DNA from 3 places in the Streptomyces sp. NPDC002232 genome. Region 3 is predicted to be linked to each of the others. Evidence: riboswitches for the same ligand, from Rfam matches in the RefSeq annotation. Region 3 holds a riboswitch; each other region holds the start of a gene.

The links. A riboswitch is a leader RNA that binds a small molecule or an ion and turns the genes downstream of it on or off. The one in region 3 is predicted to bind cyclic di-AMP.
Region 1: linked by a shared signal. The riboswitch ahead of ACFYXU_RS35230 (transglycosylase family protein) and the one ahead of ACFYXU_RS31585 (M23 family metallopeptidase) in region 3 are both predicted to bind cyclic di-AMP.
Region 2: linked by a shared signal. The riboswitch ahead of ACFYXU_RS20920 (transglycosylase SLT domain-containing protein) and the one ahead of ACFYXU_RS31585 (M23 family metallopeptidase) in region 3 are both predicted to bind cyclic di-AMP.

Annotation. Positions count from the first base shown of each region.
Region 1 is NZ_JBIARV010000008.1:289,013-298,760, forward strand. It holds gene ACFYXU_RS35195 (glycosyltransferase family 2 protein) at 1-603, shown strand, start outside; gene ACFYXU_RS35200 (SurA N-terminal domain-containing protein) at 684-1,334, shown strand; gene ACFYXU_RS35205 (nucleoside triphosphate pyrophosphohydrolase) at 1,354-2,316, shown strand; gene ACFYXU_RS35210 (hypothetical protein) at 2,313-2,699, shown strand; gene ACFYXU_RS35215 (globin domain-containing protein) at 2,713-3,924, opposite strand; gene ACFYXU_RS35220 (cytochrome P450) at 4,011-5,306, shown strand; gene ACFYXU_RS35225 (transglycosylase family protein) at 5,402-6,451, shown strand; cyclic di-AMP (ydaO/yuaA leader) riboswitch at 6,710-6,883, shown strand; gene ACFYXU_RS35230 (transglycosylase family protein) at 6,887-7,606, shown strand; gene eno (phosphopyruvate hydratase) at 7,989-9,275, shown strand; gene ACFYXU_RS35240 (septum formation initiator family protein) at 9,366-9,748, shown strand, end outside.
Region 2 is NZ_JBIARV010000004.1:665,755-675,502, forward strand. It holds gene ACFYXU_RS20900 (SpoIIE family protein phosphatase) at 1-1,422, opposite strand, end outside; gene ACFYXU_RS20905 (alpha/beta fold hydrolase) at 1,653-2,417, shown strand; gene ACFYXU_RS20910 (hypothetical protein) at 2,568-3,164, shown strand; gene ACFYXU_RS20915 (phosphoribosyltransferase family protein) at 3,292-4,593, shown strand; gene ACFYXU_RS20920 (transglycosylase SLT domain-containing protein) at 4,577-5,455, opposite strand; cyclic di-AMP (ydaO/yuaA leader) riboswitch at 5,460-5,644, opposite strand; gene ACFYXU_RS20925 (hypothetical protein) at 5,998-6,600, shown strand; gene ACFYXU_RS20930 (phosphocholine-specific phospholipase C) at 6,692-8,716, opposite strand; gene ACFYXU_RS20935 (DeoR/GlpR family DNA-binding transcription regulator) at 8,897-9,700, opposite strand.
Region 3 is NZ_JBIARV010000006.1:725,238-734,985, reverse strand. It holds gene ACFYXU_RS31595 (PrsW family intramembrane metalloprotease) at 1-528, shown strand, start outside; gene ACFYXU_RS31590 (aldo/keto reductase) at 525-1,472, opposite strand; gene ACFYXU_RS31585 (M23 family metallopeptidase) at 1,517-2,620, opposite strand; cyclic di-AMP (ydaO/yuaA leader) riboswitch at 2,634-2,798, opposite strand; gene ACFYXU_RS31580 (PP2C family protein-serine/threonine phosphatase) at 3,000-4,211, opposite strand; gene ACFYXU_RS31575 (MFS transporter) at 4,319-5,521, opposite strand; gene ACFYXU_RS31570 (PLP-dependent cysteine synthase family protein) at 5,518-6,540, opposite strand; gene ACFYXU_RS31565 (hypothetical protein) at 6,607-6,984, opposite strand; gene ACFYXU_RS31560 (MerR family transcriptional regulator) at 7,070-7,810, opposite strand; tRNA gene ACFYXU_RS31555 (tRNA-Met) at 7,915-7,988, opposite strand; gene ACFYXU_RS31550 (rhodanese-like domain-containing protein) at 8,042-8,536, opposite strand; gene sigJ (RNA polymerase sigma factor SigJ) at 8,737-9,711, shown strand.

The DNA.
Region 1 (9,748 bases), on a different contig from region 3:
CTCACCGCCCGCCTCTACTACTGGGCGATCAACCGGCTCGTCGACGTCGAGCTCGTCGACGGCGTCGGCGACTTCCGGCTCCTGTCGCGCCGCACCGTCGACGCGGTCCTCGGCCTCGGCGAGTACAACCGCTTCTCCAAGGGCCTCTTCTCCTGGGTCGGCTTCCGCACCACGACCTTCTCGTACGAGAACGCCGTCCGTGAGCAGGGCCGCTCCAAGTGGACCTTCGGCAAGCTCCTCAACTACGGCCTCGACGGCCTCCTCTCCTTCAACAACAAGCCCCTGCGGGCCGCCGTCCACCTCGGGCTCCTCCTCACCGTCGTCGCCCTCGGGTACGCGGCCTGGATCGTCGGCGACGCCCTGGCCAACGGGGTGGACACCCCCGGCTACGTCACCCTCCTCGTCGCCGTCACCGCCCTCGCGGGCGTGCAGATGGTGATGGCCGGGCTGATCGGCGAGTACGTCGGCCGCATCTACTACGAGGTGAAGCGGCGCCCGCACTACCTGCTGAAGGAGACGAACACGCGTCCAGAGGAGGGCCTGGTGCGGGCCGACACCCGGGCGACGGGTGAGTCGTTGTGGGAAACAGTCGCTCCGAAGTAGTGGCTCCGGCCCCGGCGACTCCCTACCATCGATCACCGCAAGGTCGTTCAACTGACGCACGACCAGCCCGGGAGGCTCCTTTGCACCGCCGCACTGCGCTCACCGTGTCCGCCGCGCTCCTCGCCGCGGCCCCCCTGCTCACCGCCTGCGGCAGTGACGCCCACCCAGGAGCGGCGGCCGTCGTCGGCGGTGAACGGATCGAGGTCTCCAGCCTCCAGGCACAGGTCGCGGACGTGCGGTCCGCGCAGGCGGCCTCGCCGCAGTCCGCCCAGCTCGTCGCGGCCACCGGCGACCTCGGCCGCCGCAAGCTCAACGTCATGATCTTCGACCGGGTCGTCGACCGGGTCGCCCGGGACAACGGCGTCACCGCCACCCGCGCCGAGCTCCAGCGGACCCGGGCCGGCTTCGTCCAGCAGGCCGGCGGCGAGGACCAGCTCAAGGCCGTCCTCCTCCAGGAGCAGGGCGTCGCGCCGGACCAGATCGACGACTTCGTCCGCCGCAACGTCCTCATGAACAAGATCGCCGAGAAGCTCGGCGTCTCCGACGACGCGGCGGGCCAGAAGAAGCTGACGGACGTCTTCTCGGCCGCGTCCAAGGACCTCGGCGTCGACGTGAACCCGCGCTACGGCCGCTGGGACGACGCCCAGGTCCGGCTCGACACCGGCTACGTCGGCAGCCCCTGGCTCCGCCAGATCAGCCAGGACCCGGCCGCCGTCCCGTCGGGCGCGTGAGTCCGGGTAAGTTCGAGGGGTGACATCTGAGAGCCCCGGCCGCATCGTCCTGCTCACCGCCAGCCACCGCGTGGCGCCCGGACTCCTGTCCTGGCCCGCCTGGCAGGCGCTGCACGGCGCCGACCGGGTGCTCTGCCCCGACGAGGACCACCCCCAGCTGCCGTACCTGCGGGAGGCGGGCGTCGCCGTCGAGCACGGCCGGCCCACCGCCGAGGAGCTCGTCGAGGACTGCGCCGGCGGCCGCACGGTCCTGCTGCTGCCCTCCGGCGAGGGCGACCGGGCGCTGACCGACGGCCTCGCCCGGCTCGCCGGCTCCGGCCGCGTGTCCATGCCCGACCTGGAGCTGCTGCCCGGCTCGTACGACCTGCCCGGCGCCCGCCTCCTCGACCTGGTGCAGATCATGGACCGGGTGCGCCGCGAGTGCCCCTGGACCTCGGTCCAGACGCACCGGGGGCTCGCCAAGTACGCCATCGAGGAGGCGTACGAGCTCGTCGAGGCGATCGAGGAGGGCGACCGCCGGGAGCTCCGGGAGGAGCTCGGGGACGTCCTGCTCCAGGTCGTCTTCCACGCCCGGATCGCCGAGGAGGACCCGGAGGAGCCCTTCTCCGTCGACGACGTCGCCGGGACGCTCGTCGAGAAGCTCATCCACCGGCACCCGCACGTCTTCGGGGACGCGACCGCGGAGACGCCCGAGGACGTCAACGAGCACTGGCAGCGGACCAAGGCCGTGGAGAAGCGGCGGGAGTCCGTGACGGACGGGGTGCCGCTCGGGCAGCCGGGGCTCGCGCTGGCCGCGAAGCTCGCCGGGCGGGTCCGCGCGGCGGGCCTGGACGTGAAGCTTCCGGCCGGGGAGGGCGTCGGGTACGAACTGCTGGCGCTCGCGTCCCGCGCGGAGGCCTCCGGGGTGGACCCGGAGGCGGCGCTGCGGGCGGCGGCCAAGGCTTACCGGGACGCGATCCGGTCGGCCGAGGGCCTGACGTGACCGGAGCGCCGACCACGAGCGCCCCGGACCCGGCCGCGTCGGCGGCGAGCGTCCCGGACGCGGACGCGGCGGCGAGCGTTCCGGACGCGGACGCCGACGCACCGAGGAGCGCGCCGGACCCGGCGCCGGGGAGCGCCCCGGACGCGGCGGGGAGTGCTCCTGACCCGGCGCGGGAGCGGAAGGCGCGGGAGCGGAAGGCGCGCAAGGCGTCCTCCGCCGAGGCGCCGCCGGGGCTGACCGTCCTGATGGTGCTGTTCTTCGGCTGGGAGACGCTGAGCGACGACAACGCGGTCTGGATGCGGATCCTCGCCGCGCTGCTCCTGATCGCGGGCGTCACGGAGCTGGTCCGGATCGTCCGGCGGCGGCGGCGCGCGCGTCGCTGACGGCAGGCCGGGGTCACCCCTCGCGCGGGGCGCGGGCCTCCGGGTCGTGCCAGAGCGGGGCCGGCGGGCCCAGGAGGCGTTCGGCGGCGGTGTTCGGGCGGGTGCGGAAGCGGCCCACGGACGGCAGGGTGTCGTGGTGGATCCGCGCCTCCTCGGTGCCCAGCTCCGCCAGCGCCTCGCGGACCTCCGCCACGAAGGCCGGCGGCCCGGCGAGGTACACGTCGTGCGCGGACCAGTGGACGCAGGCCCGCAGGGCCTGGAGCAGCCGCTCGGTCGCCCGGTCCCTGCGCTGCCGCGGTGCGGCCGTGATGTAGGTGACGTTCAGTCCGGGAAGGCGCTCCCTCAGGCGCTCGGCCTCCTCCCGCCCGTACAGGTACTCCCTGGCGCGGGCCACCACGAACAGCCGGCCCTCCAGCTCCGGCTCGGCCTCGGCGGCCTCGGCGAGCAGCGCCCGCACCGGGGCCCAGCCCGTGCCGCCGCATATATAGGTGCGCAGTCCGCCCGGCGGCGTCCGCGCGGTGAGCCCGCCGCCGGGGGCGCTGAGCCGCAGCACCTCGCCCGGTCCCGTCTCCTCGACCAGCGCCGTGGACATCGCGCCGCCCTCGATCCGGCTCACGTGCAGCTCCACGGTGCCGTCCGCGCGGGGCGCGTCCGCGAGGGAGTAGGTGCGCCAGACGCGCGGGACCCGCAGCGAACTGACGCCCACGTACTGACCGGGGAGGTACGGGAGGGGCTGCCGGGGCCGGAGGGTGAGGACGGCCAGGTCGGGGCCGTACCGCTCGTGCCGGACGACGTCCGCGTCCCACCAGGCGGGCTCCCCGGCCGCGACCGCCTCCTCGGCGCCCGCCAGCATCAGGTCGGCGACCCGGCCGTACGCCTCGGACCAGGCCTTCTCCGCCTCGGTCGTCCACGCGGGCCCGGCGGCGTGCGCGAAGGCGGCGAGCAGGCTCTGCCCGACGGCCGCGTACAGCGCGGGCGAGGCGAGGAACTTGCGGTGGTCGCGCCCGAGGCGTCCCAGGTATCCGGGGAGTCCGGGGTCCTCCAGGTGCGCCACCACATGGGTGAGCGCGGCGAAGAGACGGTCCCGCTGGGGGACCATGTCCTCGGGGAAGAGCTCGCGCACCCCCGGGTTGTTCCAGAACAGGTGCGCGTAGAAGAACGTGAGGGCGTGCTCGGCGCGTCTCTCGACGACCGCGAACGTGCTTCGGAGCAGCTGGGGATCCACCGGCACGAATCTAGGGCACGGGGCACACCGTTTGATCACATCTTCTCCGTGATTGCTCCTCCGGAGTGGCCCTGTACGGTCGTGCCGTGAGCACAGCCCCCACCCCCCGACCCGCCCCCACCCTCTTCACCTGGGAGTTCGCGAGCGATCCCTACCCCGCGTACGCCTGGCTGCGGGAGCACGCGCCGGTGCACCGGACGACGCTGCCCAGCGGGGTCGAGGCCTGGCTCGTCACCCGGTACGCGGACGCCCGGCAGGCCCTCGCCGACCAGCGGCTCTCCAAGAACCCCGCGCACCACGACGAGTCCCCGCACGCGAAGGGGAAGACGGGCATCCCGGGGGAGCGCAAGGCCGAGCTGATGACGCATCTGCTCAACATCGACCCGCCGGACCACACCCGGCTGCGGCGGCTCGTGTCGAAGGCCTTCACCCCGCGCAGGGTCGCCGAGTTCGCCCCGCGCGTGCAGGAACTGACGGACCGGCTGATCGACTCCTTCGTGGAGCGGGGGAGCGCCGACCTCATCCACGAGTTCGCCTTCCCGCTGCCGATCTACGCGATCTGCGACCTCCTCGGCGTGCCGCCGGAGGACCAGGACGACTTCCGCGACTGGGCCGGGATGATGATCCGGCACGGCGGCGGGCCGCGCGGCGGGGTCGCCCGGTCGGTGAAGAAGATGCGCGGCTATCTCGCCGAGCTGATCCACCGCAAGCGCGAGGGCCTGCGGGAGGAAGGCGCGGACGACCTGATCTCGGGGCTCATCAAGGCCTCCGACCACGGCGAGCACCTCACCGAGAACGAGGCCGCCGCGATGGCCTTCATCCTGCTGTTCGCCGGCTTCGAGACCACCGTCAATCTGGTGGGAAACGGTCTTTACGCCCTCCTTCGGCACCCCGAACAGCGGGCGCTGCTCCAGGCGTCCCTGGCCGCCGGGGAGACCGGACTCCTGGAGACCGGCGTCGAGGAACTGCTGCGCTTCGACGGGCCGGTGGAGATGGCGACCTGGCGGTACGCCACGCGGGCGCTGACCATCGGCGGCCAGGAGATCCCGGCGGGCGACCCGGTGCTCGTGGTGCTGGCCGCCGCGGACCGGGATCCGGAGCGGTTCGGCGGGCCGGACGTCCTCGACCTCGCCCGGCGCGACAACCAGCACCTCGGGTACGGACACGGCATCCACTACTGCCTGGGCGCGCCGCTCGCCCGGCTGGAGGGACAGACCGCGCTGGCGACCCTGCTGACCCGGCTTCCGGATCTGCGACTTGCCGCGGATCCGGCCGAACTGCGCTGGCGCGGCGGGCTCATCATGCGGGGTTTGCGCACGCTTCCGGTGGAGTTCTCCCCTTCCGTACGCGTCTTGGATGCTGACGAGCCATCAGAAATGTGATCTTCACGTGATCGCGGGGCGATCGACTTGTGACGGACGTTCGAATACCGCTACGTTTCCCGGCAGTCTCAGCCGTCACGCGAAAGGCCCCTCCTATGCGTTCCGGGAACGGACGACACCGTCGCCCCCGTCAGGCCCCCGCCATCGTCGTCGCCGCCGGTGTCACCGGATCCGCCATGGCGCTGCCGCTGCTCGCCACCGGATCCGCCTCCGCAGCCGACGCCGCCACCTGGGACCGGGTCGCCGAGTGCGAGTCCGGCGGCCAGTGGAGCGCCAACTTCGGCAACGGCATGTACGGCGGCCTCCAGTTCACCCAGGACAGCTGGGAGCGCAACGGCGGACTCACCTACGCGCCCAGCCCCGACCTCGCCAGCCGCGCCCAGCAGATCGCGGTGGCCGAGAAGGCACTGGCCAAGGGCAGCGAGGAGTGGGCCACCTGCGCCCCGATCGCCGGCCTGAAGAACGACGGCAGAGCCACCGGGGTCGATCCCGGCCCGCTCGCCGTCCCGACGACTCCCGGCGGCCCGCTCCCCGAGTCCAACCGGACCCCGGACGCCCAGGCCGCCCCCAAGACCTCCGAGGCGACGCCCGAGCGGTCCGCCACGCCCACGACCCCCGCGAAGCCGACCGCTCCGACCGCCCCGGCGACCTCCGCCGCTCCGGCCGAGCCCGCCACCCCGGCGACCCCCGCGACCCCGGCCATGCCCGACGCGTCCGTTACGCCCGGTACGCCTGATTCGTCCGAGACGCCGAAGGGTGACGCTCCGTCGGCCACGCCGGGCACCGGCAAGCACCGGGGCGACGCCGCCCCGGAGGAGTCCGGCAAGCCGGACAGTTCGGCCGAATCGGGCCGCCACGCCTCGGACGCGACCGACTCCCCGGACCAGCCCGCGGAGAAGGTGGACGCCACGCTGGTGACTGACGACGCGAAGAATTCGGACGTAACGGACAGTCAGGGCGCTTCGGGCGCGTACACCGTGCGGCCGGGCGACAGCCTGTCCCGAATTGCACAGAAGAACGAACTCTCCGGAGGCTGGACCGCCCTCTATGACGCCAACCGCCGGACGGTGGGCACCGATCCGGACCTCATCCTGCCTGGTCAGAGCCTTGACCTGACGGCGGGTTCGACGGCGAAGGAAGGTTAGTTCGCGGCCTTATGTCCGGTTCTGGGCAAGTGAGACATGGGTCTCTTCGCCCCAACTGGCGTGTCACGTCCGCGCACTCTGCTCCCGCTGGCCCCCACCTGCACAAACGCCGCCCACCGGAAGGCAAGTAAGGTCGATTTTTCCGCAATGGGCCTCTTTGAACTTCCGGTGGGTCTGTGTCTACGGTCGTCACCGCTCGCCACCGCGGGCCCCGTCGTCCGAATCGCCGAATCCTGCCGTCGGCCGATGGGAACAGTCGTCGCGCAAGCGCCGAAGGCAGGAGTGGGGGACCCAAGGTAAGTGCCGGGCCCGGCCGTCGAGACAGACGGCCGACGACCGGCTTGGGGTGAAGCCGCGTGCTAGGACACGCGGCCGGGCAACTTTCCGGCCCGAACCCGACAGCTCACCTCACAGGCGTCGGTGAGGAGAATCTCCATGCTGTTTTCCGCCAAGGGCAAACACCGTCGTCCCTCCAAGGCCACCCAGGTCGCCGCGCTCGTCGGCGTCACCGGTGTCGCCGTCGCCGCCCCGCTGCTGAGCGCGGGCACCGCCTCGGCCGCCACGTCCGCCGAGTGGGACACCGTCGCCCAGTGCGAGTCCGGTGGCAACTGGTCCATCAACACCGGCAACGGCTTCTACGGCGGCCTTCAGTTCACCAACTCCACCTGGGCCGCCTTCGGGGGCACCTCCTACGCCTCGCGCGCCGACCTGGCCTCCAAGGACCAGCAGATCGCCGTGGCCGAGAAGGTCCTCGCCGGCCAGGGCAAGGGTGCCTGGCCGAACTGCGGCGTCGGCCTCTCGGGCGCCTCCTACGACGGCGGCTCCGCCGAGACCCCGCAGCAGCAGCCCCAGCAGCAGGCCGCGCCGAAGCAGCAGGCCGCCCCGCAGCAGGAGCGCCGCGCCGAGCAGCCGACCAGCCGCAGCGAGCAGCGCCAGGCCCCGAAGGCCGACGCCAAGAAGACCGTCACCACGCCCACCGGCAAGAAGGTCAAGAAGGGCGACGGCGAGTACAAGGTCGCCGCCGGCGACACCCTCTCCAAGATCGCTCAGGCGCACGGCACCAAGGGCGGCTGGGCCAAGCTCTTCGAGCTGAACAAGGACGTCGTCGAGAACGCCGACCTGATCTACCCGGGTCAGCAGCTCCACCTGAAGTGAGCCCGGCGGCTCGCGTGAGTCCGGCGGCTCACGCGGCCCCGACGACCCTCCCGCGGTGACCACCCCGGTCCGGCGCGCCCTTCCCCCGTGCGCGCCGGACCGGGGTCTCCCCTTGTCGGGGGGAGACCCCGTACCGCGCTCTCCCCTTATTACGGAGAGGCCGACGGTCCCGCGTCCGTGAGGGAAAGCTGACGGTTCCGAGTGTTACCGCCCAGTAGATCCCGGGTCCTTCGTCCCGGGATGGGTGCCCTCGGGTCCTTTTTCGTCCCAGGGGGCGGGCGCGCGGCGGGCGGGAGCCTCCGGGCCGGTTAGGCTCGTGTCGCAAGGCCGAGCGACCCTGCACCGACCTTGCGTCACATCCAGCGTCACATCCCAGAAGGAGATGCTCGTGCCGTCCATCGACGTCGTCGTAGCCCGGGAAATCCTGGACTCCCGAGGCAACCCCACGGTCGAGGTCGAGGTCGGCCTCGACGACGGCAGCACCGGCCGTGCTGCTGTTCCGTCCGGCGCCTCCACCGGTGCGTTCGAGGCCATCGAGCTTCGCGACGGTGACCCCAACCGCTACCAGGGCAAGGGTGTCGAGAAGGCCGTCCTCGCCGTCATCGAGCAGATCGGCCCGGAGCTCGTCGGCTACGACGCCACCGAGCAGCGCCTGATCGACCAGGCCATGTTCGACCTGGACGCCACGGAGAACAAGGGCTCGCTCGGCGCCAACGCCATCCTCGGCGTCTCCCTCGCCGTCGCGCACGCCGCCTCCGAGGCCAGCGACCTCCCGCTCTTCCGCTACCTCGGCGGCCCGAACGCGCACCTGCTGCCCGTTCCGATGATGAACATCCTCAACGGTGGGTCGCACGCCGACTCCAACGTCGACATCCAGGAGTTCATGATCGCCCCGATCGGCGCGGAGTCCTTCTCCGAGGCCCTCCGCTGGGGCGCCGAGATCTACCACACGCTCAAGGCCGTCCTGAAGCGCAAGGGCCTCTCCACCGGCCTCGGCGACGAGGGCGGCTTCGCCCCGAACCTCGAGTCGAACCGCGCCGCCCTGGACCTCATCATCGAGGCCATCAAGGAGGCCGGCTACGCCCCGGGCACCGACGTCGCGCTCGCGCTCGACGTCGCCGCGTCCGAGTTCTACAAGGACGGCGTCTACGAGTTCGAGGGCAAGTCCCGCTCGGCCGCCGAGATGACCGAGTACTACGAGGAGCTCGTCTCCGCGTACCCGATGGTCTCCATCGAGGACCCGCTGTACGAGGACGACTGGGCCGGCTGGAAGGTCCTCACCGACAAGCTGGGCGCCAAGGTCCAGATCGTCGGCGACGACCTCTTCGTCACCAACCCGGAGCGCCTCGCCCGCGGCATCGAGGAGGGCACCGCGAACGCCCTCCTGGTCAAGGTCAACCAGATCGGCTCGCTGACCGAGACGCTGGACGCCGTCGAGCTGGCCCAGCGCAACGGCTTCAAGTGCATGATGTCCCACCGCTCCGGCGAGACCGAGGACGTCACCATCGCCGACCTCGCCGTCGCGGTGAACTGCGGCCAGATCAAGACCGGCGCCCCGGCCCGCTCGGACCGCGTCGCCAAGTACAACCAGCTGCTGCGCATCGAGGAGATCCTCGACGACGCCGCCGTGTACGCCGGCCGCAGCGCCTTCCCGCGCTTCAAGGGCTGACAGCGTCACACCCGGTAGTTCCGTCCGTCCCCGCACTCGGTCCCGTACCGTGTGCGGGGACGTACGCGTGAACAGGGGAGGCGACACGACATGGCCGCGAAGGACCGGGACCGGTTCTCGACCGCGACCCGGATCAGACTGCTCGGCGAGCAGACCGCCGCACGTGTCTACCGCTCCCAGACCCGCCGTCAGGCCCGCCGCTCCCGGCTCACCGGCCGCGCGGCCTTCCTCGCCCTCGTGGTCTGCTCCCTCGTCGTCGCCCTCGCCTACCCGATGCGGAGCTACGTCTCCCAGCAGGGCGAGATCGCCGAGCAGGAGCGCCGGGCCGCCGAGGCCGCCCGGCGGGTCGAGGAACTGAAGGACGAGAAGGCGCGCCTCCAGGACCCGGCCTACGTCCGCCGCCTCGCCCGCGAGCACCTGCACTACGTCCTCCCCGGCGAGACCGGCTTCACCGTGAACGACCCCGACGCGGA
Region 2 (9,748 bases), on a different contig from region 3:
GAACGCAGGCAGCAGCTCCTCCGTCACCACCGCCGAGACCTGCCGGGCCGTCACCGCCTCGGAGAGCGCGATCGCCAGCGCCACCGGCCGGTACAGCGCCGCGGCACGGTCGCCGGGCGAGGACAGGACGTGGTCCGTCCGCTGCGCGCCCGCCGACGCCGGTACGAGCGGAGCCGGGTCCTCCTCCGGGACCAGCACCATCGTCACGCCGTCCCGGCCCGGGTGCAGCGAGACCGACAGCCAGCGGCCCCGCTCGGGGTGGGCCAGGAAGTGCACGGGCTCGCCGGAGAGCAGGGCGGCGCGCAGCTGCTCCTCGTGGAAGGGGTGGCCGAACCAGGGCAGCGCCTCCCACAGCGTCCGCCCCGCCAGCGCCGTGCGCGGCCGGCCCAGCAGCCGCTCCGTGCGCTCGTTGACGTACGTGACCCGGCCCAGCCGGTCGACGGCCAGGATCGCGCGCGGCAGCCGGTCCGTGGCGTCCGAACCGATCAGACCCGTACCGAGGTCCACCAGCGTGCCTTCGAGCCGCGCGCCTCCGGCGGAGCCGTTGCCCTCGGCCCGGCGGGCCCGCGCGGACACCTCCAGGAGGTGCAGGCCGCCGTCCGGACCCTTGAGGCGGATCCTGCGGACCTCCGGCCGCCCGTCCGAGCCGGTGGCCCGCCGGGCCGCCGCCCACAGGGCGTAGCCGTCCTCGGGATCGAGCAGGGACGTCAGGACCTCGATCGAGCAGGGCGAGACGACACCCGCCCCCAGGATCGCGAGCAGCCCGTCGTCCAGCGTGACCGTGCCCGAGGCCAGGTCCCAGACGAAGGAGCCGAACCGGACCGGGCGCCCCGAGCCGGTGGGCAGCTGCACGCACACCGGGTCCCCGGGCCACTCGACCGCCACGCCCTGCCGGGACAGGCCGGCCAGGGTCTCGCCCAGGCGGAGCGCGCCCCGGGTCATCCGGTTGCGGTCCCGCCCGTCCACCGGCACCCCCGGGGTCGGCGGCCGCAGCGCCACGAGCACGCCGAACCGCTCGCGGCCCGCGACCACCGGCGCGTACAGGGAGGCGAAGGGGAACGGCAGGCTCGCCACCAGCTGCGGGAACCGCCGCATGGCCTCCTCGACGTCCGCGAGGTGGACGGCCTGCCCCGAGCGGTGCACCTCGGCGACGGGGAACGGCCGGTTCGCGTGCATCCGCGTCCACGGGCGGAACAGGGGTCCGGGCAGCCCGACCAGAACGGCCATCCGCAGCAGCCCCGGAGTGCCGGAGCGCAGGTACACCCCGCCCGCGTAGCCGCCGACCTCCTCCACCGCCGAGAGGGCCGTCTCCGCGAGCGCCCAGGTCAGCGCACCGGAAGCGGGCCCGTCGTCGGCTCCGATCCCGGACCTGAGCCCGGTGCCGCCCGCCGGGCCGGCGCCGGACGCGCCGTGCGAGGTCACACAGCCAGCATGCCCCCGCCCCGAAAGGGCCCGCATCCCGGACCCGCCGGGCCGCCGCGTCCGCGCCCGGCGGCGGACCCGCGACCCCGCGCGGGCTCCGCACGCCCCTCCCGCGACGCGCTCCCGCACGCCCCGGACGACGGTGTTGACCCCACGCGTCCGCGTCGTCACACTCGGTCGTCGACCGCCGCCGACCGCGCGACGGCACGATCACGCGAGCAGGGGGCACGATGACGGGCCGGGTTCTTCCGTACGACGTACACGGTGAGGGACCCGGGAGGGCCCTCGTGCTGCACAACTGGTTCGGCGACCGCACCAGCTTCGCGCCCCTCCGCGCCCATCTGGACGCCGCCGTCGGCTCGTACGCCTTCGTCGACTGCCGGGGATACGGGGACGCCCTCGACCACGCGGGCGCGTACACGATGGAGGAGGTCGCGGCCGACGCCCTCGCGGTCGCGGACGACCTCGGCTGGGAGTCGTTCTCCGTCATCGGCCACTCGATGGGCGGCAAGGCCGCGCAGCTCGTGCTCCTCGACGCCCCGCACCGCGTCCGCTCGATCATCGGCGTCTCACCGGTCTCCGCCGCCGGCTTCCCCCTCGACGGGGACACCTGGGAGCTCTTCGCGGGAGCCGCCGACGAACCGGCCAACCGCCGCGCGATCATCGACAACACCACCGGCGGACGGTACGACGACGCCTGGCTGGGCGCGCTCGTCGAACGCTCCGTCACCCGCTCCTCCGCGACGGCCTTCCGCGCCTACCTGGACTCCTGGTCCCGCGCGGACTTCCACGAGCGCGTCCGCGACAACCCGGTCCCCGTCCTGCTCGTGGTCGGCGCGCACGACCCCGCGCTCGGCACCGACGCGATGGAGGCGACCTGGCTGCGCTGGTACCCCAACGCGCGCCTCGAAGTCCTCAAGGACGCGGGCCACTACGCCCCCGAGGAGACCCCGCGGGCCCTCGCGGAGGCGATCGAGGCCTTCCTCGCCGCCTGAGAACCGCCGGGCCCCGGTGCCTCATCCGAAGGTCGACGGAACCGACGACTTTCGAGGACAGCGCCGGGGCTCCCCGGCATCGGATCATCGTGCTCTCGACCTCGGGGGCGGTCTTCCGGGGACCGTCCCCTACCGGCAGGAGCACCACCGATGGGCCTCGCACAGTCGCAGCACCGCTTTCTCGTCCGGCAGAAGGTCACGCTCATGGCCAACCGGTACCTGGTCCACACCGTCGGTCCGGACGGCTCCGAGGGAGAACTCGTCGCCTTCGCCCACCAGAAGAGGATGGCGCTCAAGGAGCACGTCACCTTCTACACCGACGAGTCCCGGCGCCAGGTGCTCTTCACCTTCAAGGCCCGTCAGGTCGTCGACCTCGGCGCGACGTACGACGTGCTCGGAGCCTCCGGCACCCGACTGGGCTCCTTCCGCAAGAACTTCGGCGCCTCCCTGCTGCGCAGCACCTGGCACATGAGCGGAGAGGGCGACGCGGCGGAGGTGACCGGCCAGGAGCGGAACGAGACCGTGGCGCTGCTGCGCAGAGCCTGGGAGTTCCTGCCCTTCACCGACTTCCTGCCCTTCGTCGTGCCGTACCACTTCGACTTCGCCGAGGGGGAGCGGCGCGTCATGTCGGTCGACAAGCGGTTCGGGATCCGGGACCGGTACGTCCTCGACATCGCCGACCCCGAGCTCGACCGGCGCCTGGCGATAGCCCAGACCGTGGCCCTCGACGCCCTTCAGTCCCGCTGACCCGTGGTCCCCTCCGGCGCGGCGCGGCCCGCCGTCCCGTGCGTGGACGCGTCTACCCTGGAGGGACGGGCCGGGGGCGGGCGACGTCCCTGGGTCCCGGCCGCGCGGGCGGAAGGGCGGCGGAACCATGTTCTTCGGCGATCGGACGGACGCGGGGCGGCAGCTCGCCGCCCGGCTCGACCATCTCAGGGGCCATGACGTCGTGGTCCTGGGGCTTCCACGGGGTGGCGTGCCGGTGGCGGTGGAGGTCGCCGAGGCCCTCGACGCGCCGCTCGACATCTGTCTCGTGCGGAAGCTCGGGGTGCCCGATCAGCCGGAACTCGCGATGGGGGCGCTCGGGGAGGGAGGGGTGCGGGTCCTCAACGAGCGGGTGATACGGGAGACCGGCGTCACCGACCGGGACATCGCGGCGGTGGAGGAGCGGGAGCTCGCCGAGCTCGACCAGCGCACCCGCCGGTACCGGGGCAGCCGGGCACCGGTGCCGCTGGACGGGCGGACGGTCGTCGTGGTCGACGACGGTCTGGCCACCGGAGCCACGGCGCTGGCGGCCTGCCGGGTGGTCCGGGCCCGGGGCGCCGCCCGGATCGTGCTCGCCGTCCCGGTCGGGCCGCGCGGGTGGACGACCCGCCTCGGCGGGGAGGCCGACGAGACCGTCGGTGTGCACGCGCCGGAGCTCTTCTTCGCGATCGGGCAGTTCTACCGTGACTTCTCGCAGACCCCGGACGCCGAGGTCGTCGCCTGCCTGGAGCGGAACAGGACCGCGCGTGTCCCGGTGGTCCAGGACACGGACGTCAGGATCCCGGTCGGTGGGGTCGCGCTCGGCGGGCGGCTCGCGGTGCCCGAGGACGCGGACGGCGTCGTCCTGTTCGCCCACGGCAGCGGCAGCAGCTGTCACAGTCCCCGGAACCGGGCGGTCGCCGCGGCGCTGAACCGGGCGGGCCTCGGGACGCTGCTCTTCGACCTGCTGACCGAGGCGGAGGCGACCGACCGGGCCCATGTGTTCGACACCCCGCTCCTCGCCGGGCGGCTCGCCGGGGCCACGGAGTGGCTGGCCGCGCGGCCCGAGAGCACCGGGCTGCCGCTCGGGTACTTCGGCGCGAGCACGGGTGCCGCCGCGGCCCTGTGGGCCGCGGGCGACCCCGCGTCCCCGGTGAGCGCCGTCGTCTCGCGCGGCGGCCGGCCGGACCTGGCGGCCGAGCACCTGGCCGCGGTGCGCGCCCCCACGCTCCTGGTGGTGGGCGGTGCGGACGCGCTGGTCCTGGACCTCAACCGGCGGGCGCTGGCGCTGCTGCGCTGTGAGAACCGGCTCGCCGTGGTGGGGGGCGCCGGGCATCTCTTCGAGGAGCCCGGCGCCCTGGAGGAGGTGGCGGACCTCGCCACCTCCTGGTTCGCCGGGCACTTCCGGCGGGGGATCAGTACGCCGAGTTGACGTTGTCGATGGAGCCGTAGCGGTCGGCCGCGTAGTTGCAGGCGGCGGTGATGTTGGCGACCGGGTCGAACAGGTCCATGGACGTGCCGGGCACGTGGTAGGCCAGGAAGGTCGGCTGGATGACCTGGAGGAGGCCCTTCGAGGGGGTGCCGGCGACCGCGTTGGAGTCCCACAGGTTGATGGCCTGGGGGTTTCCGGAGGACTCGCGCATGACGTTGCGGTAGATCCCGTCGTAGGACCCGGGGATGCCGCGCTGGCCCATGATGGCCAGCGACTCGCGGATCCAGCCGTCGAGGTTGTCGGCGTAGTTCGTCGCGGCGATCGGGGCCGCCTTGACGGCGGAGGGGGCGGCGACGGCGGGAGCGGCCGCGGCGGCGGAGGAGCCCGTTCCGGTGGCGACGGCCGGGGTGGCGCGACGCTCGGAGCGGCTCGCCCGCTCGGTCGCGGCGGACTTCTTCGCCTCGGCGTGAGTGGCCTTCGCGGCATCCCGACGAATCGTCAGTTCAAGGCCCGGGCGAATGAGTGACGGATTGTCACCCACGACGCTCTTGTTGGCCTGGTAAAGGCTCTTCCAGCCGCCCTGAATTCCCTTCTTGTGGGCGATCAGGGAAAGCGAGTCGCCGCTCACCACGGTGTAGGTGCGGGCGGCGGCCGGGGCCGCGGGGGCCTTGACGGTGATCGTCGCGGCCGGAGAGGCGGGCGCCTGGACGGCGGCCTGAGGGGCGCCGGACAGGGGTGCGGCGCCGGCGACGGCCGGGGCGATGAGCGGCAGGGTCAGGGCGACGCCACCGGTTCCGACCAGGGCGAAGCCGCGGGAGACGTGGCCGAGACGGGGACGGCGGTGCTTACCGAAAGCAGGCATGACGGTTTCCTCTCCGGCGCCTGCGGGGTGAGCTGTCGGGTTCGGACGGGAGATGTCCGGCCGCGCGCACGCGGCTGCACCCCGAGCCGTTCCGGAATCCGGACCGGCGTATTCGTGGGTCCCCCGCTCCTGCCGTCGGGTGAAAAGGGACGTTGAGCGAGCGGCGGCAGGATTGGGCGTTCCGCTCGAATGGAGGTGACCGTAGGCCAGTAATGCGACGGATAACAAGAGGAGTGGATGCCGGGTAAGGGGAAAAGGATCACGGAATTCGGAGAATTCAAGATCGACGCAGTCATCGGGGCGTCGAACTTCCTTGCCGGGCAAGGGGTGGGCGGAGATGCCGCGAACCGGCGGGGCCCGTCCAGTGAGTCGCGTCACCCAGGGCGCAATGTCCGAATAGGTCTTTTCATTCCGCACTGGGTAAATCGAGCGGAAATCACCGCCTCGGGGGGGTGACGTGGGCGACTCTCCGGGGTGGCTTAAAAGTCGCAAAACAGACATTCATCCTGAAAAATGGAGGAAGTCGACCCAGGAGTCATCCCATGCCGCCCACCGCCCCCGTCCTCAGCCCCGACGGCCTCGACCGCGAGGCGGCCGCACTCTTCGAGAGCGCCACCTGGCAGCGGATCGTCACGGACTGGACCGCCCCCGAGGCGTCACCACCGGCCGGGGAGGGCTGGCGGGAGCTGCTCAGCGTCCCGGTCGACCGGCTCGTGGCCGACGCCCTCGCGGCCCTGCCGCCTGCGCTCCCCGGCGAGCGCCGCCTCCCCGGACGGCTCGGAGCCGTGCTGCCGGACCGCCTCCACGCCTGGCGCCGCGTCGGGCAGGCCGAGCTGCGCCCCTCCGTGCACCTCGGCTACGCGCGCCTGGTGCTCACGGAGTGGGGCTGGCAGAACGCCCCGTACAAGCTGCGTGACGCCCGTGGCGCGCGCTGCGTCTGCGGCGCCCTCCTCGCCGCCCACCGCCTCGGCTACGGAGGGGCGGACACCATGCACGAGGCGGCCGCCTGGATCATGACCGAGCTCCGGTCCCGCGGCTGGCACGGCCTGATCGGCCCGTGGAACCGGGCGCCCGGCCGTACGGCCGACGACGCGGTGGCGCTCCTCGACGCCACGGTCCGCCGGGCGGCGCTCGCCGGGCGCTGACCGCGCGCCACCGGCCCCATGGCCTGGTGCCGCGCCCCCGGCCGGGGCCGGGCGGCGGCCCGAAGGCCGTCGCCCGGCATGCGGGGGAAGGTCAGCCGCTGACGCTCGGTGCGCCGTTCTCGATGTGGCCGGTGTACCGGCGCGACCAGGTCCCGTCGATGTCGGCGAGGATCGTGAAGTCGTACCAGCCGCCGTTGTACGCCACGGCGTTGAAGTAGTCCTCGCGGCTGGAGTTCGCCGGCACCGTGTAGGTCCACGGGCCGTCCGAGCGGTACGCGTTCGAGCGGATGGTGAAGGTGACCGGGCCGGCGGAACTGTTGGTCATCCGGAACCACAGTGCCGTCTTGCCCGTTCCCGGATCGGGTGCGTACCGCGCGGCCACCTCGACGGCCTTGCCGGCCTTGGATGCGTCCCCGATGAACCGGCGCAGGAAGCGGTTGGGGCCCATCATCGAGATGTCGTACTTGCCCGAGCCCGACCCCAGGCCGATGTTGAAGAAGTCCGTGGCCGTGTCACCGGGGTCGACGGTGTACTGCCAGGCGGCCGTGTCCCGGTACTGGTGCGGATGGATCGAGAAGTGCGCCGGCCGCCTGGCCTCCGCGCCCTGGTTGGTCATCGAGAACCAGGCCAGGATCTTGCCCGAGGCGCCGAACTCCAGGCGGTCGAGGTTGCCGTTCACCTGGTAGGGCAGGGCGCGCGCCGGACGGGTGCCGGACTCCTGCGCGGGCAGCGCGTTGTTCTGCGGGGCCGGGTTCGGCAGCGGGCCGCAGGTGGCCTGTCCGATGACCTTGGCCGTGGAGGGCAGGCCCGCGGGCACGCCGTACACCGGGCGGGCGAAGTCGAAGACGCCGGTCAGGTCGCCGGTGACCCTCCGGCGCCAGGCGCTGATGTTCGGGCAGGTCGCCGGGGTGCCGAGCGCCGCGGTCCAGGTCTCCATGAAGCGCAGCACCGACGTGTGGTCGAAGACCTCGGAGCTCACCCAGCCGCCACGGGTCCACGGGGACATGACAAGCATGGGGACGCGGAAGCCCAGGCCGATCGGGGTGCCGTCCAGGTACTCGCCCGCGGTGCCCGGCGGGGCCACCGGCGGCGGCACGTGGTCGAAGAAGCCGTCGTTCTCGTCGTAGTTGAGGAACAGCACCGTGGAGTCGAACACCTCGGCGTTCGCGGCCAGCGCGCGGTAGACGAGGTCGACGAAGTGGGCGCCGTCCCCGGGCGGGGCGTACGGGTGCTCGGAGAAGGCCTCGTTCGCGACCACCCAGGACACCTGCGGAAGGGTGCCCGCGACGACGTCGGCGCGGATCGCGGCGGCGATGTCGTCCGGCGTCGAGCCGGTCACCTTCGGGACCGAACCCATGCCCCGGTCGTACAGCGGGTCGCCGGGCCGCGCGTCGGTGAACTTCTTGAAGTACGCGAGGCCGTTGTCGCCGTAGTTGTCCTGGGCGTTCTGGTAGACCTTCCAGCTCACCCCGGCGCGCTGGAGCGCCTCGGCGTAGGTCTCCCAGGTGAGGCCCGACTCGTCGCCCCCGTCCTTGCTGGAGCCGTCGATCTTCCCGCTCCACAGGAACGTGCGGTTGGGGCCCGTGGCGCTCAGCGTCGAGCAGAAGTAGGCGTCGCAGATCGTGTAGTGGTCGGCGAGCGCGTGGTGGAAGGGGATGTCGCCCCGGTCGAGATGGCCGAGCGAGCGGGTGTTGCCCACGCCCGTGACCCAGTTGTCGAGACGCCCCTTGTTCCACGCGGCGTGCTGCGAGGTCCAGCTGTGCGGCAGGTCGCCGTTGCACTGCGCGAGGGTCTCGCCGTCGACGCCGCCCGCGGCCGGGGTGTCGCTGAGCTTCCAGGGGTACTGACGGCCGCCCCAGTTGGGCTGGTTGAACATGCCCCAGCCGCCGGGCAGGTTGCCCGCGGCCCGGTCGCCGAAGCCCCGCACGCCGCGCAGGGTGCCGAAGTAGTGGTCGAAGCTGCGGTTCTCCTGCATGAGGATCACCACGTGCTTGACGTCGGTGAGCGTGCCGGTCGCGGTGCTCGCGGCGGCCGAAGCCTGCGCCGGCGGCAGCGCGGCCCCCGCCATGAGCCCGGCACCGATCCCGACGAAACCCCTGCGGCTGATGGGAATCATGCCCCGCCTCTCCTGTCACGGTGTGCCCCAGCGGCACGTCGGAGACATGATGGGGGAGGGGAGCTTAAAGGTATACATCCGTGCGGTAATTACTGTGTGAACACGCAAAGGCCCTGAGACGCTGGCTCCCGGATTGGTCCGACTTCAGACCAATGATGATTTCGGCAGGGTCCACGCGCGTCAGACGGCGAGGACCTTCACTCCGGCCTCCGTGAGCTGGGCCACGGTCTCGGGGGTGATGCCCGTGTCCGTCACCAGGAGGTCGATCCGGTCCAGCCCGCAGATCCGGGCGAACGCCCGGCGGCCCATCTTCGAGGAGTCGGTCACCACGACGACCCGGCTCGCCCGTTCCGCGAAGAGCCGGCTGATGCTCGCCTCGTCCTCCTGGTGGGCCATCACGCCGAGCTCGGGGTCGACCCCGTCCACCCCGAGCACCACCACGTCGAGCACGACCTCGTTGAGCACGCCGACCGTCAGCGGCCCCACCAGCTCATAGGTCTGGGGACGGGCGACGCCCCCGGTCGTGACGATCTTGATCTGCGGACGCACCGCGAGCTCGCCCGCGATGTTCAGCGCGTTGGTGACCACGGTCAGCGCGGGCCCGGCCGCCGGAGCTCCGGGAGCCTCGGTCCGGCCGCTCGCGAACCGCAGCGCGAGCGCCCGCGCGACCTCCGTGGTCGTCGTGCCCCCGTTGAGCCCGACGACCTCGCCGGGCGCCACCAGATCCGCCACCGCCTCCGCGATCCGGCGCTTCTCCGGCGCGTGCCGGGCCGACTTGTAGCGCAGCGGAAGCTCGTAGGAGACGCCGTGCGCCACCGCCCCGCCCCGCGTCCGTACGAGCAGCCGCTGCTCGGCGAGCTCGTCGAGGTCCCGGCGGATCGTGGCCGCGGAGACGTCGAGCGCGGTCGCCGCCTCCTCCACCTCCAGCTTCCCCGAGGCCGCGAGCAGCTCCAGAAGCGTGTTCCACCGCTCGTGCTTGGACATGGGTCCCTCCCTCCACCGGGGGCGCGCCCGCATGACCACCCCGCTCGT
Region 3 (9,748 bases):
GGGCTGCTGCTGGCGATGGGCCTGCACGCCGCGTGGAACGGCTCGGCCACCATCGGCGGCCCGCTGGCCTTCTACGCGGTGTACGGGGCGCTCATGGTCCCGGCCTTCGGTCTGCTGACCTGGCTGGCGGTCTGGAGCCGGCAGCGCGAGCTGCGCACGATATCCGGGGAGCTCCCGGCCTACGCGGCGGCCGGCTGGCTCGCCCCCACCGAACCGCTCGCGCTGTCCTCGATGCGGGCCCGGCAGATGGCCCGCTCCTTCGCGGCCCGGACGTACGGCCCGCCGGCCGCGCGGGCGGTCGGCGAGTACGAGTCCTTCGCGACGACCCTCGCGTTCCTGCGGGACCGGGCCCGCCGGGGCACGGCGGGCCCCGACTTCCCGGCCCGGGAGCAGGAGCTGCTGCACCACCTGTGGCAGCGCCGCGCGGTGGCGTCCCCGGCGCTGACGTACGCGGCGCGGGCCACGGGCCGGGCCTGGGCGCCGCCGCAGTATCTGGACTACGACGGCTACAACCCCTACCGCAGTTAGACGGCGGAGGCCTCGGTCAGGAGCGTCAGCTCGGCCTCGGTGAGGGTGAGGCCGGCGGCGGCGACGAGCGCCGGGAGCTGCTCGACCGTGCGGGCGGAGGCGATCGGCGCGGCGACGGTCGGCCGGGCGGCGAGCCAGGCGAGGGCGACGGTGGCGAGCTCCGCCCCGTGCGCCTCGGCGACCGTGTCGAGGGCGGAGAGCACGGCCCGGCCCCGCTCGGTCTCCAGGTGCCCGGCGGCCCCGGAGGCGCGGACGCTGTCGACGGTGGCACCGGGGCGGTACTTGCCGGTGAGGAAGCCGGCCGCGAGCCCGTAGTACGGGACGGCCGAGAGCCCGGCCCGCTCGACGGTCTCCAGGAGCGGGCCCTCGTAGGTGTCGCGGGAGACCAGGTTGTAGTGCGGCTGGAGGGCGACGTACCGGGCGAGGCCCTCGGCCTCGGCGAAGTCGAGGGAGGCGCGGAGCCGCTCCGGGGAGATGTTGGAGGCGGCGACGGCGCGCACCTTGCCGTCCTTCACCAGCTGGTCGAGGGCGGTGACGATCTCCTCGACGGGGACGGACTCGTCGTCGAAGTGCGTGTAGTAGAGGTCGATGTGGTCGGTGCCGAGACGGCGGAGGGACTCCTCCGCGCCCGCCTTGATGGTGGTGGCGGACAGGCCCTTGAACTGGGGGTGGGCGCCGACCTTGGTGGCGACGACGATGTCGGAGCGGTTGCCCCGGGAGGCGAGCCAGCGGCCGATGACGGTCTCGGACTCGCCGCCCTCGTTGCCCTCGGCCCAGGCGGAGTAGACGTCGGCGGAGTCGACGAAGTTGCCGCCCGCGGCGGCGTAGGCGTCGAGGACGGCGAAGGACTGGGCCTCGTCGGCGGTCCAGCCGAAGACGTTGCCGCCCAGGGCTATCGGGAAGACGTGGAGGTCGGAGCTGCCCAGCGGGCGGAGAGAGGTCATGTGTCGCTCAACCGCTCCCGCCGCCGGGCCTATTCCGGGTCCGCTCAGAGGCTGAGGCCCTTGGAGCGGAGCCAGGCCGCCGGGTCGATGCCGTCGCCGCCGGACGTGTGGACCTCCATGTGGAGGTGGGCGCCGGTGACGTTGCCGGTGGCGCCGACGCGGCCGATCGTCTCGCCGGTGCCGACGGTCTGGCCCGCGCCGACCAGCATGGACGAGAGGTGGCAGTACCAGACCTCGGTGCCGTCCTCCAGCTCCAGGACGATCCGGTAGCCGTAGGAGCCGGACCAGCCGGCCGACTTCACGGTCGCGCCGTGGACGGCCTTGAGCGGGGTGCCCGTGGGGGCCGCGAAGTCGAGGCCGGTGTGGTGGCCGGAGGACCACATCGAACCGGACTGCATGTAGGTGGCGGTGAGCGTGTACGAGGACACCGGCAGCGAGTAGCTCGCGGCGAGCTTGGCGAGGCGCTCGGCCTCTGCCTTCGCACGCGCCTCCGCCTCGGCCTTCGCCTTGGCCTCCGCCTCTGCCTTCGCCTTGGCCTCGGCGGCGGCCTTCTGCGCGGCGGCCTCCTTGGCCACGGCCTCGGCGGCGGCCTTCTCGGCCGCGGCCTTCTCCGCGGCGGCCTTCTCGGCGGCGTCGGCGGAGGCCTGCTGCTGCTCGGCCTGCTGGAGGATGCGGGCGCGCAGGGCCTCGCCGGCGGCGGGAGCGGCGGTGGCCGCCCGCTCGGCCTGCCCGGTGCTCTCCTCGGCCGCGGTGGCGTAGGTGGCGGTGGTCAGCGGGTTCGGGTTGGCGCGGGCCTCGCTGACGGGCGCACTCTGCTGCTCCGGGAGGAGGGCGGCGACGCCGGGGATGTCGTGGGCGTCCGGCAGGTCGATGTCCGGGAGGTCCGGCAGGGATATCGCCACCGGGGGCTTGTCCTGCGCGGTGGCGAGGCCGCCCGCGCCGACGGCCGCGATCACGCCGACGCCGAGGACGGTGGAGGAGCGGGCGAAGTTGGAGCGCTGCTTGACGACCCGGTGCCGGCCGCCGGAGCGGCTCTCGGCGCGGAGGGAGCCCTCGGTGGGGTTCCACTCGGTGTCCGGGGCGGAGGGAGCCGCACCGCCACCGAAGGCGTCGAAGGGGGCTTCGGGTGCGGGGGTGTTGGACGCCACGGGTGGGGGCGCTCCTTTCCTTCCTTCTCGCCTACCGGGTTAGCTGACGGGTTCGGAGCAGGAAGGTCTCCTACGGGCTCGACCGCACGCGTGCGTGGTCCGCACGGGTGCGAAGGGGCCCGATTCACCCCAAGTGGTGGTTCCCCGGTTCCTTTTCAGGATTCGGCGCGTGCGCACGGTGCCGTCTCTTGCGACGGCTGGGACGACCGCGCTGCGTTATCGAACGTTAATAGACAGGGGCTCCCGATTCCAAGCCGTTCCTCTTGATCATTCACGGGATTGGGGGGTAATAGCCTGACTTGACCGCCCTTCAGGGACAGGAGGCCAAACCCCCGCGATCTGACGTTATGTCAATTGTTATCGCAGTGACACCCTCCGACTACGCCTGGTGACCGGGCCCTCCGGGGGCCACCACGGGCATCGTCCGGCGCCGCTCCGGCTGCCCCGTCGCCGGACGGCTCACCGCCAGCAGCGCCAGGTCGTCGGTCGCCCCGCCGCCCGTGTGCAGCCGCACGTCGTCCACCAGCGCGTCGAGCAGTTCCTCGGGCCCCGGGAAGATCCGCCCGTCGAGCCGCGCCGCCGGATCGTAGAAGACGCCCTGCCCGTTCCGCGCCTCCGAGAGGCCGTCCGTGTAGAACAGCAGCGTCGCGCCCGGCGGGAACGGCCGCGCCTCCCCCCGGTCCGGCCACGCGGCCAGCTCCCCCATGCCGAGCGGCAGCGCCGCCTCCCCCGGCTCCAGCACCTCCAGCCGGCCGTCCGCGTACAGCATCAGCGGCGGCGGGTGACCGCGGTTGACGACCCGTACGAAACCGTCGAAGGTCCCGCTGCCGTCCGCGCGCGGGATCTCGGCCAGGACCGCCGTGGTGAACCCCTCGAAGGCGTCGAGCCCGTCCCGGCGGGTGCCCTCCCGGGCCAGCGCCCGTTCGAGCCGCTGCGCCACGCCCTCCAGGGTCCGCTCCTGCTCGGCCGCCTCCCGGAAGGCACCGATGACCACGGCGACGGCCTCGACCGCGTCCATCCCCTTGCCCCGCACGTCCCCGACCACGAGCCGCACCCCCTGCGGGGTGTCCTGGACGGCGAAGAGGTCCCCGCCGATGAACGCGTCCGCCTGCGCCGCCTCGTAGCGCGCCGCGCACTGCAACCCGCCGATCCGCTCGGCGGGCGTCGGCAGCACCGCCTTCTGCGCGGTCTCCGCGATGACCCGCGCCGAGGCGAGCCGCTCGCCGCTGCGGCGCACCACCCGGTTGATGAGGACGGCCAGCGCGGAGACGGTGAGGACGGTCAGGGTCTCGGTGAGCGCCGCCACCTCGTCGACGGTGTCGTTGTAGGCGTGCAGCCCGACGGAGGCGAGGACGGCCGCGATCCCGGTGATCACGGTCGTCAGCGTGGAGAAGAAGGGCGCGGCGATCAGCGGGGCGGCGGAGAAGAGCGGCGCCGCCGTGTACTGGGCCGGTGTCGCCACGTCGAAGACGACACCGCCCACGATGATCAGCGGGGGCAGCGCGCGGATGAACCGCCGGGCACGGCCGGGCTCGGAGCGGCCCTCGCCGCCCCGCCGTCCGCCGCCCGCCGCTCCTAGGGGGTGCCCCACCTGTGCTCTCCTGCCCGGTCCGACCGGCCGCGGTCCGCACCGCGCCCTCCCAGGGTGGCCGCCGCGGCCGACGGCGGCGACTTCCACGGGGCCGACTGGCGTACGGGTCAGCCGGCCGCCAGCCGGCCGCCCCGGGCGAGCAGCGCCATCGCCGCCGCGCAGGTCAGGCCCACCGCGCACAGCACGAGCCAGGGCGCCGCCGACCAGCCGGTGACGTCGAGCAGCGCGCCCGTGCCCAGGTTCCCGAGGGTGATCCCGACCCCGCAGACGGTGTTGTAGAGCCCGTAGTGGGTGGCGACCCAGCGGCCCCGGGACAGGGCGACGACGGTGTCCATCTCGTACGGGTAGAGCACCGCGTTCGCGACGGACAGCACGGCCGCGCACAGCAGCAGCCCCACCAGGCCGCGCCCCAGGACGGCCGGGAGCAGGAACGCCCCGCCCATCAGGGCCAGCCCGAGCACCAGACACCGCTCCCGGCTGAGGCGGCGCCGGCACCAGGCCGTGATCCGCAGCTGCCCGGCGAGCGCGACGAGCGCCGAGACCACGAACAGCGCGGTCGTCGCCGCCGTACCGCCCGCCGCGAGCGGCAGCGCCAGATAGACCTGGAAGGACAGCACGTACGAGCCGGTCATGGCCAGCGAGAACAGCCAGAACGTCCGGTGCGCGAGGACCGTGCGGAACTGCCCCCGCAGCTCCCTCGGCGCCTCGGCTGTCCGTACGGGCAGATGCCGGAGCTGTACGAGGGTCAGGCCGGCGAACAGCACCGCCGCCACCGCGCACGTCAGCCGGAACGACACCCCCGTCAGGGCCACCCCGACGAGCGGCCCGAGCAGGATGCCCGCCTGGTAGTAGGTGTTGAAGAGCGCGAAGGCCTCCACCCGGCGCTCCTCCCCGGCCTCCGCCGCGAGACAGGCCCGCACGGCCGGGTTGAACAGCGCTCCCGCGAGGCCGGTCGCGAGCGAGGCGGCGATCAGCATCGGCAGCGACTGCGCGAAGGCGAGCGCCCCGAAGCCGACCGTCCGCAGCGCGCAGCCGGCGACGATGAGCGGCTTGAACCCGAGCCGGTCGGCGAGCGCCCCGCCGACGAGGAACATGCCCTGCTGGGAGAGGTTCCGGGCGCCGAGGACGAGGCCGACGGCCCAGGCGGCCATGCCGAGCCCGTCCGCGAGATGCGCGGCCAGGTAGGGCATGAGCATGTAGAAGCCGAGGTTGATGGTGAGCTGGTTGAGGAAGAGCAGCCGGACGGCCGGGTCGAAGGTGCGGCTCTGCTTCCAGATCCCGCCCTTGGCGGGCGCGGTCGCCGTGGTCACGAGGCCCGCCCCAGGACGCGCCGGGTCCAGCCGCTGACCGTGTCGTCGGAGACGTACGCGGCGGGGTCCTCCCGCACGGGGCCGTCGAGCAGCCCGTGCGCCGCGCAGAACTCGTCGTTGAAGACGGTGTCGAAGTACCGCTGCGGCCCGTCCGGGAAGACGGCCGCGATCCGGGTGCCGCGGGGCCGGGTGCGGGCCAGCCATCCGGCGACCAGGGCCACCGCGCCCACGCTCCAGCCACCGGTCGCGAAGTGCCGCGAGGCCAGCCTGCGGGCCGTCCGGACCGCCTCCGCGGGCCCCACCCAGTGCACCTCGTCGAAGGCGCCGTGGTCCACGTTCCCCGGGTGGATGGAGGAGCCGAGGCCGCGCATCAGCCGCTCCCCGGCCGGCAGGCCGAAGACGGTGGAGTTCACCGAGTCCACGCCGACCAGCTCCAGGGCCGGGCTGCTGGTGGCGCGCAGGGCCCGGGAGATCCCGGCGGAGTGGCCCCCGGTGCCGACCGCGCAGACCAGGACGTCGACCCGGTCGAGCTGCGCGGACAGTTCGGCGGCGAGCCCCCCGTAGGCGGCGGGATTGTCGGGGTTCCCGTACTGGTCGGGCCACCAGGCCCCGTCGAGCTCGCCCAGCAGCTCGGCGACCCGGTCCATCCGGGCCCGCTGCCAGCCGCCGTGCGGGCTGGGCTCGGGGACGACGTGGACCCGGGCGCCGTGGGCGACGAGCATCCGCTCGACGATCGGTTCGAGGCCGGGGTCGGTGACGACGTGCACGGGGTGGCCGTGGAGGACGCCCGCGAGGGCGAGGCCGAGCCCGAGGGTCCCGGAGGTCGACTCGACGATCGGGGCGCCGGGGCGCAGCTGCCCGCGGCGGCGGGCCTGTTCGACCATGTAGAGGGCGGCGCGGTCCTTGATGCCGCCGAAGTTGAAGCCTTCGAGCTTGGCCCAGTAGCCGTCGTCCGTCCACAAGACGGGGGTGTTGCCGACGGTCTGCCCGGCGATGGACAGCGTCAGGGGTGCGGTCATGGGAGATACGTCCTCGGTGTGGGTACGCGAAAGGGAACCTGGTCACGCGGGTGTGCGGGACCCGGTTCAGTTCCGGTCCACTCCGAGGGCGACGAGCAGCCGGCCCGGCTCGGGGCCGGGGCCCGCCCGGTCCCGGACGCAGCGCGCGCGGGGATCGGTGCGGAGGTCCGCCGCGTACGGCAGGACCACGGCTCCGCCGGCGTCGGGCGCGGCGGACTGGGAGGAGGCGGCCTGCGCGGGGAGGTGGGCGTCGAAGCTCCAGGCGTCCCCGGACCGCTCGCAGCCGTGCGGGAGCGCGGGGGCGGAGGCGGTCGTGGTGCCGGAGGCCGGCAGCAGGTGCCCGTGGGAGCCGTGGCAGACGCTCACCAGGAGGGCGAGGAGCGCGAGCAGGACGAGCACGGCGGGCGCCCGCCGGCTCAGCTCACACACGCGCTGGTCACTCATGGTGCGCGTGACACTACGGTGGGTACGGGTGCGGCCGCAAAGAGGCGGGCGCGCTTTTGGCCACCGTTTACTTCGGACAGGTCCTTCAGAGGTTCCGCTCCGCGTAGACCCGCAGCGCGTCCCGGACGAGGACCGCGGTGCCCTCGCCGTGCCGGTCGTAGTTCGCGGTGAAGCGGGGGTCGTCGACGTACATCCGCCCGAGACCGATCAGGTACTCCCTGCTCGGCGTCGTGGTCGTCGACAGCCAGGAGACCTGGCGCCGGGCGATGGCCTGCACCTCGTCGCTGTCGGCGGCCAGGCCCTCCCGCGCCGCCCGCCCGAACGCGCGGGCGATGCCGTCCTGCTCGGCCATGAACGCCTTCCGCTGCGCGTCACCCAGCGAGCGCCACCAGCGGTCGGCGTTCTCGTACGCCTCACGGCCCCAGCGCTCGGTGACCTCCTCCTCGTACCGCGTGTGGTCAAAACCGTCGAACACTTCTTCGGCCATGAGCTCTTCTCCCTTCTCGGTCTTGTCGAGAGTGGTCCGCACCGACGCGATCTGGCGTCCGATGCGCTCGCGCTCCTGCTCCAGGAGGGCGAGATGGGTGCGCAGGGCGGCGGACGCGTCCCGCTGCCCCGCGAGGACCTCGGCGATGGCGGGCAGCGAGAGCCCCAGCTCGCGCAGCAGCAGGATCCGCTGCAAGCGCACGAGCGCCGCCTGGTCGTAGTACCGGTAACCGTTCGCGCCGATCCGGCTCGGCTCCAGCAGTCCGCGCTCGCCGTAGTGGCGGAGGGTGCGGCTGGTGGTGCCGGCCTTCTTGGCGATCTCCTGGATCGACCACTCCATGACCACCACGCTAGATCTTGACGCTGCGTCAAGGTCAAGCGGAGGGGCGAGCACGACGAAGGCCCGGATCCAGTGACTGGATCCGGGCCTTCGTTGCTACTGAGTAGCGGGGACAGGATTTGAACCTGCGACCTCTGGGTTATGAGCCCAGCGAGCTACCGAGCTGCTCCACCCCGCGTCGGTAAACATGACTCTACGGCATGACCGGGGCGATCACGAAATCGGTTCTCGTCAGCAGCCGCAGTCGTCGGAGTCGACCGGCGCCGTCAGCGGGTCCGCGGCCTTCTCCGCGGGCCCCTCCCACGTCTCGTACGCGAAGCCCTCGCGCACCCAGTACTCGAAGCCGCCGAGCATCTCCTTCACCTGGAAGCCCAGCTCGGCCAGGGCCAGCGCGGCGCGCGTGGCGCCGTTGCAGCCGGGGCCCCAGCAGTACGTGACGACCGGCACGGACCGGTCGAGCAGCTGCTCGGCCTGCTCGGGGATGAGCGCGGTCGGCAGGTGGATCGCGCCGGGGACGTGCCCCTGGTCCCAGGAGGCCGTGGAGCGGGAGTCGATCACCACGAAGCCCGGGTCGGCGCCCTCGGCGGCCGAGGCGGCCAAGGTGGAGGCCACGTCGGAGACGTCGGCGTGGAAGGCGAGGCTGGCGGAGAAGTAGGCGGCCGCCGCGGCGGGGGAGGCCGGCGCGGTCCTGAGCACGGGGTTGACCTGCGGTGTCGTCGTCGTCATGGTGAGCAATCTACGGACGAAGATCACCGCGCTGAAGTGGGGATTCACGGCGGTCGGGGGCTTCGGCCGGGGAATCCCGGGCGTGCACCACGAGGCGGCGGGGATCTCACGTACCGGAACCGTCGGACTCGCCTCCGGTGTCACACCGACGGCACTTGATCCGTCATGACGGCATGACGGGACGCGAACGGGGAGAACGAGTGGACCACGACAGGAAAGCCGACCCGGCGACCACGGACGGCCCGGACGGCCCGGACCGTGCCGCCCGCGCGGGCGGCGCCGACACGGAGCGCCTGGCCCGGCGCTTCGACGCCGACCGCGCCCATCTGCGGGCGGTGGCCTACCGGATGCTGGGCTCGCTCAGCGAGGCCGAGGACGCCGTCCAGGAGGCCTGGATCAAGCTCAGCCGCAGTGACGTCAGCGGCGTGGAGAACCTCAGCGGCTGGCTGACCACCGTCGTCGGCCGCGTCTGCCTGGACATGCTGCGCTCGCGCGGCTCCCGCCGCGAGGACCCGCTGGAGTACTACGTCCCCGACCCGGTGGTCCGGGTCGCCGGGGCCACCGACCCGGAGCACGCGGCGGAGCTCACCGAGTCCGTCGGGCTCGCGCTCCTCGTCGTCCTGGACACCCTGGGACCCGCGGAGCGCCTCGCCTTCGTCCTGCACGACATGTTCGCCGTCTCCTTCGACGAGATCGCGCGGATCGTCGACCGCACCCCGGCGGCGACCCGCCAGCTCGCCAGCCGCGCCCGCCGCCGGGTGCAGGACGCCACCCCGGCCCCCGGCCCGGACGCGCGCCGGCAGCGGGAGATCGCCGACGCCTTCCTCGCCGCGGCGCACGGCGGCGACTTCGAGGGGCTGCTCGCCGTCCTCGACCCGGACGTGGTGCTGCGCGCGGACGGCGGCCGGACCCTCGCCGCCGTCTCCCAGCTGGTGCGGGGCGCCGAGGCGGTCATCGCGCAGGCCCTCACGTACGCCAAGTACCGCACGGACGTGCTCCGGGTGGTCGCCAACGGCCAGCCGGCCGTCGTGTCGGTCGTCCAGGGGCGCCCGAGCTCGATCATGACGTTCACGGTCGTCGGGGACCGGATCGTCGCGCTGCACATCCTGGCCGACCCGGAGCGCATGGCCACGCTGGGCCTCACCGAGGAGGAGCTGGCGCGGGCGACGCGCTGACCCCCGCCCGGGTGCGGGAGGGAACCCTTCGTGCGAG